Regions from separate parts of the Flexivirga alba genome, predicted to be linked through region 1. Evidence: riboswitches for the same ligand, from Rfam matches in the RefSeq annotation. Region 1 holds a riboswitch; each other region holds the start of a gene.
What was found. Region 1 has a riboswitch for S-adenosylmethionine ahead of ACFQDH_RS12410 (aminotransferase class V-fold PLP-dependent enzyme). Riboswitches for the same ligand answer to the same signal wherever they lie in the genome.
Positions count from the first base shown of each region.

Region 2: it holds a riboswitch for S-adenosylmethionine, as region 1 does, so the genes downstream of both, ACFQDH_RS08370 (MetQ/NlpA family ABC transporter substrate-binding protein) here and ACFQDH_RS12410 (aminotransferase class V-fold PLP-dependent enzyme) in region 1, are expected to answer to the same signal.
Region 3: it holds a riboswitch for S-adenosylmethionine, as region 1 does, so the genes downstream of both, metX (homoserine O-acetyltransferase MetX) here and ACFQDH_RS12410 (aminotransferase class V-fold PLP-dependent enzyme) in region 1, are expected to answer to the same signal.

Region 1 covers NZ_JBHSWH010000001.1:2,508,708-2,511,974, reverse strand. The annotation lists partial or broken gene ACFQDH_RS12415 (FtsK/SpoIIIE family DNA translocase) at 1-928, opposite strand, end outside; SAM riboswitch class IV at 1,277-1,389, shown strand; gene ACFQDH_RS12410 (aminotransferase class V-fold PLP-dependent enzyme) at 1,438-2,826, shown strand; gene ACFQDH_RS12405 (endonuclease/exonuclease/phosphatase family protein) at 2,804-3,267, opposite strand, start outside.
Region 2 covers NZ_JBHSWH010000001.1:1,719,103-1,722,369, reverse strand. The annotation lists gene ACFQDH_RS08385 (NADH-quinone oxidoreductase subunit A) at 1-152, opposite strand, end outside; gene ACFQDH_RS08380 (SGNH/GDSL hydrolase family protein) at 345-1,217, opposite strand; gene ACFQDH_RS08375 (NUDIX hydrolase) at 1,379-1,783, opposite strand; SAM riboswitch class IV at 1,943-2,071, shown strand; gene ACFQDH_RS08370 (MetQ/NlpA family ABC transporter substrate-binding protein) at 2,162-3,136, shown strand; gene ACFQDH_RS08365 (methionine ABC transporter ATP-binding protein) at 3,133-3,267, shown strand, end outside.
Region 3 covers NZ_JBHSWH010000001.1:2,619,022-2,622,288, reverse strand. The annotation lists partial or broken gene ACFQDH_RS23905 (universal stress protein) at 63-442, opposite strand; gene metX (homoserine O-acetyltransferase MetX) at 531-1,697, opposite strand; SAM riboswitch class IV at 1,733-1,892, opposite strand; gene ACFQDH_RS12885 (DUF4192 domain-containing protein) at 1,976-3,022, opposite strand; gene ACFQDH_RS12880 (YkvA family protein) at 3,112-3,267, opposite strand, start outside.

The sequences.
Region 1 (3,267 bases):
CCTGCAGGGGCGCCACGCTGATCGACTCGGGCGGAGTCCCGGTCGTGCCGGGCAGCGGCATCGCCTGGGTCCCGTCGGCGGGCGCGGCCTTCTTCTCGTCCTTCGGCGCGTGCTCGGCGCCGTCGACGTTGTAGACCTCGCTCGTGCCCGGATCCTTCTCCCCCGGACGCAGGACACGTCCGCTCTTCGTCCGCCGCGGCACCACCGTGGCGGCCTGCTCGAACGGCTCGTCGCCATCGAGGCTCGGGTCGAGCTCGTCGTTCTTGGCCTTGCGACGACGCTTGCGCTTGCCGCCATCGATCTGGTCGCCGTGCAGATCCTGCGCCACCGCGTCGACTGCCTCATCGTCCTCGGCATACGGGCCGCCGTGCTCGAAGAGCCGGGCACGCAGCTGCGCGAGGCGCTCAGGGATCATCGTCACCGGCGTCGCGGTCATGACCAGCACGCTGAAGATGCCCAGGATGAGCAGCAACGCCATCGCACCGGCTGTGTGCACCGCTGCCACGAGCGGACTGCTGGCCAAGAATCCGATGATGCCGCCGGCGCCGCGCAACGCGTCGGTCTCGCTCGGCTGCGGGATGTCCTTGGCGATGCTCGTGACACCGCAGACCGCGATCGCGAACAGCGCAAGCCCGACCATCACCCGGTTGGTGGCTTGGTCCCCGCGCGGCGAGCGCATCAGGTGGACACCGATCAGGACGAGGACCAGGGGCAGCACGAGCGCGCCGAGACCGAAGGTCCCCGCGACGATGGCGTGTATGACGTCACCCGCCGCACCGGTCAGCCCCCACCATTCGCGGGCAGCGATGACGATGGCCGCGGCGATCAGCGCGAAGCCGAGGCCGTCACGCCGCAGCTCCGGCTCGAGATCGCGGGCCGAGTGACCGACTCGGCGCGCTGCACCGCCGGCGACGTGTGCGACACCCATCCAGGTGCCGCGGGCCGCGCGAAGCGGGAACGGCAGTCCACCACCGGCCGGCTTGCCGCCGGCCCGGGCCTTCGCGCCGGTCGCCTTCTTGGCGGGCGGGCGCGTCGAAGTGCGCCCCGACGCGGGTCGGGAGCGCGAACCGGCTCCGCTCGACCCGGATTTGCTTCGGGTCGCGCGCGCGGTCGTTGTCGACGAGGACGGACGGGTAGCCACGAAAACACCGTACGCGACAACCCCATCCGCCCCATGGGAAACACGCCGCAAGCGCCGACAGCAGCACGACACGCCTTCCCACTCCGCGGGACAGGTTTGACGACGTCGCGGGGGCTGCGGCTACATTTGTTCCCAGGTCATGAGTCTCAGCGTCAAGCCCCGGCTAGCTGAGCGGCAACCCTCCACCGCGGTGGGGTGCTCCGGGTGACGACCGGGCGGACGTGACAACACGTCGGCAAGCGCGGATCGGCCCTGCACGTGCCCTCGTCGATCCCTGATCGGCCAAGGAGCAGCCGTTGAGCATCATCAGCATCGACCCTGAGCAGGACGCCACAGAACAGCACGAGACCGCCCGGCAACTGGGCGTGCCCGCCGCCGGGACCCACCGCAAGCGGAAGGCCGCCGACGGCCTGCCGAGGACGGTGTCCGCCGATCTCGGCGTGCCGACCGTGCACCACACCGTCACCGACTACGCCAACTTCGATCACGGCGCCACCACGCCGGCGCTGGTCGCTGTCGCAGAGGCCGCGGAGCAGGTGCAACGCCGCTACGGGTCCGTGCACCGCGGCGCCGGCTACGCCAGCCAGGTCACCACCGGCTGGTTCGAGGCCGCTCGTGCGCAGGTCGCGGACTTCGTGGGAGCCCGCAGCGGCGACGAGGTCGTCTTCACCCGCAACACCACCGACGCGCTGCGACTGCTCGCCCACTGCCTGCCGCGGGACACCCAGGTCTTCGCCTGGGAGTCGGCGCATCACGCAGCGCTCCTGCCGTGGGCGCAGGACCGCACCACCCGACTGCCTGTGCCGACGAGCGAGCAGCACGCCATACAGCTGCTGCGCGAAGCGCTCGAGAGATCGCCCGAAGGCGAGCGCCTCGTCGTGATCACCGGCGCCTGCAACGTCACCGGCGAGATCTGGCCAGTGACCGAACTCGTAGCTGTTGCAAGGGAGTTCGGGGCAAGAACTGTCCTGGACGCCGCGCAGTACGCACCGCATGTCGAGATCGACCTCGACGTGCTCGGCGTCGACTGGGTCGCCTTCTCCGGCCACAAGCTCTATGCCCCGTATGGCGCGGGCGTGCTCGCCGGACGCAGCGACTGGCTGGACGCCGCGGAGCCCTACCTGCCGGCCGGTGGCGCCACGTCCCGGGTGCACCACGACCACACGCAGTGGCAGTTGGGCCCGGCCCGCCACGAGGGCGGCACCCCGAACGCCGTTGGTGCCATTACGATCGCGGCGGCCTGCGCGACCTTGCAGACGCACCGCGCGACCATCGGGGCGCACGAGGCGCAGCTGCACGGCCGACTCCGTGCCGGACTGGCCGCCATCGATCGGGTCAGCATCGTCGAGGTGCTCGGCGACCGGCCCAACGTCGGCGTCGTCACCTTCACGGTCGAGGGTTATGACCCGTCGCTGGTCTCGCAGGTGCTGGCCGACGAGGACGCCATCGCGGTTCGTGACGGCAGGTTCTGCGCGCATCTGTTGTGCGACGCCGTCGTCGGCGACGGGGCGTGCGCCATACGCGCGAGCCTCGGTCTGGCCACCAACGGTGAGCACGTCGACCGGCTGGTGGCGGCGGTCCGGCGACTGGTCGAGCACGGCCCGGCGTTGTCCTACGTGCACACCGACGAGGGCTGGTCGGCTCCGGCCGACCCACGCGACCTCAGCGAGCCGCTGCCCTGGTGACCGGCTCGAAGCGCAACCTGGCCCAGTAGCCGCGGTGGTCGGTGCCGCTCACGTCGATGGTGCCGTCGGCCACGACACCGAAGCCGCGGGTCAGCACGTGATCCAGCTGGATGAACGGCGGAAGCCACGCGCCGCGGGGCCAGGTCCGCGTCCAGCCCGAGCCGGTCGCGCGACTGCTGTCGGTCAGCCCGTCGGCGAGTTCGCGGAAACCCGGCATCGCCGAGGACGCGTTGAAATCGCCGGCCATCACCAGCGGTTGCTTCGCGGGCAGCTCCGCACGCCATCGGGTGAGTGACCGCAGCGCGGACCGCCAGTCCGGCACGATGTCCGGCAGCGGTGCCGGCGTGTGCACCGCCCGCAACCGGTAGGCGCCTTGCGGCGTCTGCACCAGCACGTCAGGAATGCTGGGGAAACGGCCCGCCGGGTGCGCTGCGATGAGTG
Region 2 (3,267 bases), 790 kb from region 1:
GGATCGACGCCCGACTCGTAGGTGGTCAACTTCGCCAGGCTCGGTGCGCTGGGCGCCAACAGCCGCCGAGAGGCCATCGCGGCAACGAAAAGCACCGCTCCGGCGACACCGACGCCGAGCAGCACCAAGTAACCGGTCACTCCCGAGGACACCCGGAGAGCCTAACCAGCAGGCGGGGTCTCGTGCGTGAGGCTCTCCCGGAATGGACGGTACGTCCGGTCTGCAGCGCCGTTTCGGGCATCCTGAGCGCGCCGAGAGGTCGATAGATGTCGTGAGAAAGCTCGCTCACAGCATCTATCGTCCTCTCGTGCTCAACTCCGTCTGTGCCGCCCGGCAGACTTCGGTCAGAGGCCGAGCCGGGCGACGTACTGGTCGGCGTATGCCTGCTCGCCCGCGGCGTTCGGGTGGACCGGCACGTAGTTCGTGCCCCAGAGCGCGGGTTCGACCCACCGAGTGCCGACCGGCTTGCACGCGTCGTGACCGACGGTCGGGGCGGACATGTCCACGTACGTGGCCCCCGTTGCGGCTGCGGCGCGCTGCACCGCACTGTTGAGCGTCGCCTCGATCGAGTTCACGTAGGCGACGTCACCGGATGCGATGGGCATCACGGCGAAGCAACTCGAGTTGTCCGCCGGCATCACGTGCGGGTAGCCGGCGATCGCGACCCGGGCATTCGGCGCCTTTGCCCGCACGGACTTCAGGGCGGAGACGAGGTTCGGGTAGGTGGAGTTGGTGATGCTGTTGGCGAAGCTGTCGCCATACAGCGTCTTGCAGGGGCTGCCGAACCCGAGCGTCGCCATACCCGCACTGCCACACGCAGCGATCATGTTGATGAACGTGTTGTTGTCGTTGCCGCCGATCGTCAGGGTGACCAGATCGGTGGAGGTGCTGAGCGCGTTGAGTTGCGGTGCCACGACGCCGAACTGCTTGCCCGCGAAGTCAGCAGTCGTCGCGCCACCGCACGACACATCAGTGAGCGCGAAACCCTTGGCCGCGGCGATGACGTGCGCGGAGTTCAGCGATGACTGGGTGCACAGGGGCGTGGCATCCGACAGCGGAAGGATGCCGGAGCCGGCGCTGTAGCTGTCGCCCATCGCGACGTAGTTGAGCGGAGCCGCTGAGGCGATGGCTGCCGGCGCGGCGAGTCCGGCGGATGCGACAACGGCTGCTGCGAGTGCGACAGCGGCCCGGCGACGTTGGTGTTTCAAGGGATTCACGGGTCATCCGATCGTTCGAGATCATGCAGGGGCAGGAACTGCAAGGGGACCGTGTCGTCCGGACGACACCCGCGGACGACGCCACAACGGTTGTGACGCACAGCACGCAGGGGCAACTGTGGAGCACAAGTTACCGGCCGGTCAAGACCCTCGGCGCCCGATCAGCGACCAGCACGCAAGGCTGGGAACACGCTGAGCGCGAGCAGCGGCGCGAGATCGGCCGGCGCCTCGGAAGACAAGTCTGGCCAGCGCAGTTCGGCGATTTCGGCGGCAGGCGCCGCCACCGGAACATAGGCGTGCTCGTACACCGTCGCGGTGACTGTGTGGCCGGGCTCGTTGGCGGCATCCGAGCTGAACGTGCCCACCATGCGCAGGTCGTCGGCCCGCACCTGTATGTCGAGCTCCTCACCGACTTCTCGAACGGCCGCGTCGACGGCGTGCTCGCCCGGCTCGAGCTTGCCGCCGGGGAACATGAACATCTCGGTGCCTGACTTTCGGACCGTCAGCACCCGGCCTTCGGGATCCCGGAACACGACAGCGCTGACGACGATCTCCGAACCGGGCACACGCCGAGGCTACCGAGGGTTTGGCGACGGGAAGGACTCGAGTTCCGTCGGCCCGATCAGTCACGGCGGCCCGCCTGCCACGTACGTGAGCCAGGTCACAACGTGGTAGCAACGCTACCGATTTTGACTTATCCGGTAACTACTCCTTATGTTTGAACCAGTCACGAGTCCCAGCGACAAGCCCTGGCTTGCTGGGCGGCAACCCTCACGCACGTGGCGGGGTGCCCCAGGTGAATGACTAGGCCGCAGTGCGCAATCCATCGATTTGCAGTGCGGCAAGCACGGCAGTTCCCCATTGCCCGTCCGCTCGCCGATCGCGTGCGGACGAGTTCGAGCACGGCCGGGCGCATTCGTCATACCAGCGACCCTGAGGACCTCATGCCTGACAAGAACATCCCCGATCCGTCCAACGTCCCGTCCCTGCCGGACCGACCGACTCTGCCGCCGCGTCGCACCCACACCCGACGCAGCTGGATCGGCGCGGCCGTCGTCGGCCTGGTGGTCGGCGGCGGGGGCGGATTCGCAGCCGGTCGCTCGTCGTCCGACAATTCAACCTCCGGCACGAAACTGACCACGGTGAAGATCGGCGTCACCGACGCGGATCAGGACTACTGGACGGTCTTCAAGAAGCTTGCCCGCGATCGCGGCATCAAGGTGCAAACCGTCAACTTCTCCGACTACACCCAGGCGAATCCCGCTTTGGCACAAGGACAACTGGACCTCAACCTCTTCCAGCACCTGGTCTTCCTCGCGACATACAACGACCAGTCCCACGAGACGCTGACCCCGGTCGGATCGACGTATGTCGTGCCACTCAGCCTCTACTCCCGCAAGCACAAGTCGGTGTCGTCGATCCCGGCCGGGGCGAAGATCGCCATCCCGAACGATGCGACCAACCAGGCCCGGGCGCTGCTGGTGCTGCAGAAGGCCGGGCTGCTGAAGCTCAAGGGCGGCGGAAATATCCTGTCGACACCGGCGGACGTCGACAAGGGCGCATCGAAGGTCCAGGTGACCCCGGTCGACGCGTCGCAGACTGTGACGTCACTGTCGTCCGTCGACGGCGCGGTGATCAACAACAACTTCGCGCTGGACGGGAAGCTCGACCCGACGTCGGCGCTCTACTCCGACGACCCGAAGTCGGCGACCGCGCAGCCCTACATCAACGTGATCGTCGCCCGGGAGCAGGACAAGGACAACCCGACGTATGCCGAGTTGGTCAAGCTCTACCAGGACCCGCGCGTCTCGAAGCTCGTCGTCGCCGAGTCCAAGAACACCAGTGTCCTGGTGCGCAAGCCGGCTGCTGCCCTGCGCAAGCTGCTGACCGGTCTGGAGAAGACGGTGGCCTCGAAATGACAGCGACACTGGGACAGACCGTTGAGCCTGAGTCGAACTCGGCGGATGCATTGGTCCGACTGGACGCCGTCAGCAAGGTCTTCGGTAAGGGCGACGACCAGCACCGAGCGCTGTCGGACGTCGACCTGGAC
Region 3 (3,267 bases), 110 kb from region 1:
GTCTACGACGCGTCTCCTGACGACGAAAACCGTTGGTGCAAAACAGATCCGACCCGAATGGGTCACTCCGCAGGTTTGACCGCGAGCACCGGACAAGCGGCGTCGAGCAGGATCCGCTGGGCATTCGCACCCAGGATCAGCTTGCCCACGGGTGACCGCCGGCGCAACCCGATCACCAACAGGTCCGCCGACTCCTCGTCGGCGATGCGCAGCAGCTCGTCGGTGGCGTCCTCGGTCGGCCTCAGAGTGCGTACTTCGTAGCTGACGTCCTGGTCGGCCAACTCTTCCAGCTGGGCGCGAGCATCGGGGTCTGGTCCTGCCCGTCGCTGTGCGCGGAGTCCAGCACGATCAGCGGAGTCTGCCGGACGGCGGCTTCGGCGGCTGCCCGACGCAACGCGGCAGCGCCTTCCTTGGTCGGCACGTATCCCACCACGACAGCCACTGCGCGCTCACCTCTTCCATCGGATGTACCGCCGACGCTACCGGACCACGGCCGTGGGCGGGTCGTCGGCGACGTGACCCGAGTCACCTCAACCCGCGACCGGCACCGCCAGGCGGTGCCGACGCGCGTCGGCAACCGTCTCGGACACGATGGCGGCGATCTGATCAGTCTCGATGAGGAAACCGTCGTGGCCGTGCCGCGAGCGCATCAACCGCAGCCGGCCGTGGCCGTGCGCCGCGACGATCTGCTCGGACAGCGCCACCGGGAAGAGCCGATCGGAGTCGACCGCGGCCACCCGCAACAGGCCCGGGTAGCTACCGAGCACCTCGGTCAGGCTGCCTCGCCCACGTGTCACGTCGTGGCTGGCCATCGCAGCGGTGAGGTGGACGTACGACCCGGCGTCGAACCGCGCGACGAGCTTGCCTGCCTGATGATCCAGGTAGCTCTCGACCGCGAATCGGCCGTCACCGAGCGGGTTCTCGTCGGTTTGCGGACGGATGCCGAACCGGGTGTTGAACTCGTCGGCGCTGCGGTAGGTCGCGTGAGCGATGCGTCGGGCGATGCCCAGCCCGTCACTGGGTATGACGCCCGTACCGTAGTAATCGCCCCCGGCATACCCGGGGTCGGAGGTGATGGCGAGGGTCTGCGCCTGGCCCCAGGCGATCTGGTCGCCCGTAGCCTGCGCGGCGCTGGCGATGACCAATGCGGCGTGGGTGCGCTCCGGGAAACCGGTGACCCACTCGATGGCCCGCATGCCGCCCATCGATCCACCGAGCACCAGGAACCACGCGTCGATGCCGAGTGCGTCGGCGACCGCCGCCTCGACGGCGACCTGGTCACGGATGGTCGTGCGCGGGAAGCGGGAGCCCCACGGCGAGCCGTCCGGGGCGAGCGAGCCGGGTCCGGTCGTGCCGCGGCAGCCGCCCAGCACGTTGATCGCGACGACATACAGGTCGTCGGTGTCCAGCGGGCAGCCCGGGCCGATCAGATCGGGCCACCAGCCGGCGGTGGGCTGACCCGGACCCGGCTCTCCGTCGACGTGTGAGTCGCCGGTGAGGGCATGCTCGACGAGGACGGCATTGTCGGCGTTCGGCGACAGCCGGCCCCAGGTCTGGAAGGTGACGACGACCTCCGGCAGGTGTTCGCCGTTCTCGAGTCGCACGTCGGTCAGCCGGATGGCGCGCGCGTCCGGGTTGCTGTCCTGCGGCGGCGCGCACCACTGCGTCGCAGGTGTCACAGTGCGTATGGCGGTCATCCGGCCCACTCCTTGGGTGCCCCTGGGGCTCGCCGGCCCCGCGCTTGCCGACCGGCGTGCGCGGTCGACCTTGTCCTCACCCGGGGCACCCCACCGCGGTGGAGGGTTGCCGCCCAGCCAGCCGGGGCTGTGTTCGCCTAAGGAGTTGGCCACCCGTCGGGCGGTCACTTCCAGCGAACGCTGGGACTCATGACAGGTATGACGGTAGCAAAAATCGGGCGTCGGCAAAAAGTCGTTGTCCACTCTGCGGAGCAGCGATCAGGGCCGTCCTGCTCCGCTCAGGCGGAACGCTGCTCGCCGCTGTGCGGACGCAAACCACCTCGCAGCGCGGCTGCGAACAGCTGCGCCAGCCGACAGTCCGGGTCGACGGCGAGCGCACGCTCGACCGCGAGCATGGCCAGCACACCACTGCCGGTCGTCCATTGAACGCCCGCGATCAGCATCAGCACCGGCACACTGTGCTCACGCGGGATGCAGGCGACCCACTCCCCGAGGCGTCCGGCCACGTCCGAGACCGGATCGTCGAAGGTGGCTTCGTCGCGGGCATGCAGCGGCGCCGGACCCAAGTCGTAGTGCTCGTCGAGCTCGTCGGGCAGGACCTGCTCCGGCGACAGGAAATCGGGCATCAGCCAGGCCAGCACGTAGTCGCGCACCGTGATTCGCGCGACGGCCGCGGTCGCGGCGGCCAGCACCTCGACGGGCAGGCAGTGCACGTCCTTCTCCGCCCTGCACAAGATGCGTTGCAGCGCATCGGCCCCCTCAGTGTCGGGCTCGTCGGCGGCCGCGCAGCGCTGGCTCCGGCCGGACAGAGCTCTCCCCACCGCTTGAGCCACCAGCGGATGTCGTATGTCGAACCGACGGCCAAGCTCGTCACGACTGGACGCCGGCACCACGCCGCGCAACACGTGCTCGGCGACCGGCGCCACACGGGCCGCCTCCGGGACCTCGACCAGCTCATGCGGGCAGCAACCACAGGCGCACTGCTCCGCCCGCCACTGCACGCCGTGAACGCTGGCGACGTGGGAGACATCGACACCGAGATCGTCCAGCTCCCAGCGCAGCACGTCGACGAAGTCGCGGTCCCCCTGCATGAATCCGCCGTAACACAGGACGATCAACTCGTCCGGGCGAGAGCGCGCGACGCCGGCCGCCATCTGGCGGGCCGCGTCGACCACGTCGAGCTGAGCCGGGCGGTTCAGCCGGGCGGTGATCGCCAGGCGTCCCTCATGGATGCCGACCAGCGCCAGCGAGTCGGCGGGCAGGAAGCCGAGCTCGTAGGGCAGGAGGGCGATGATCTCGCCGATGCCGCTCACAGTGGATGTCATGCACCGCAGCGTGCGGTGGGTGACCGGTGTCGGCATACCCCCTCAAGTGCCGGGTGTGGAGGACCGCCCACGGCAAGAAGGGATGTGGATCAGGACAGGCGCTCGCCCTTGATCGTGGCGCCGCGGCGCTTCTCCCACTCGAGGAACTGATCCGTGTCATGGGCCAGTGTCTTGGCCAACCAGGCCAGCACGACCGCGTCGTCGGCGAGCCCGATGACGCCGAGGAGAGCTTCCGGCAGCAGGTC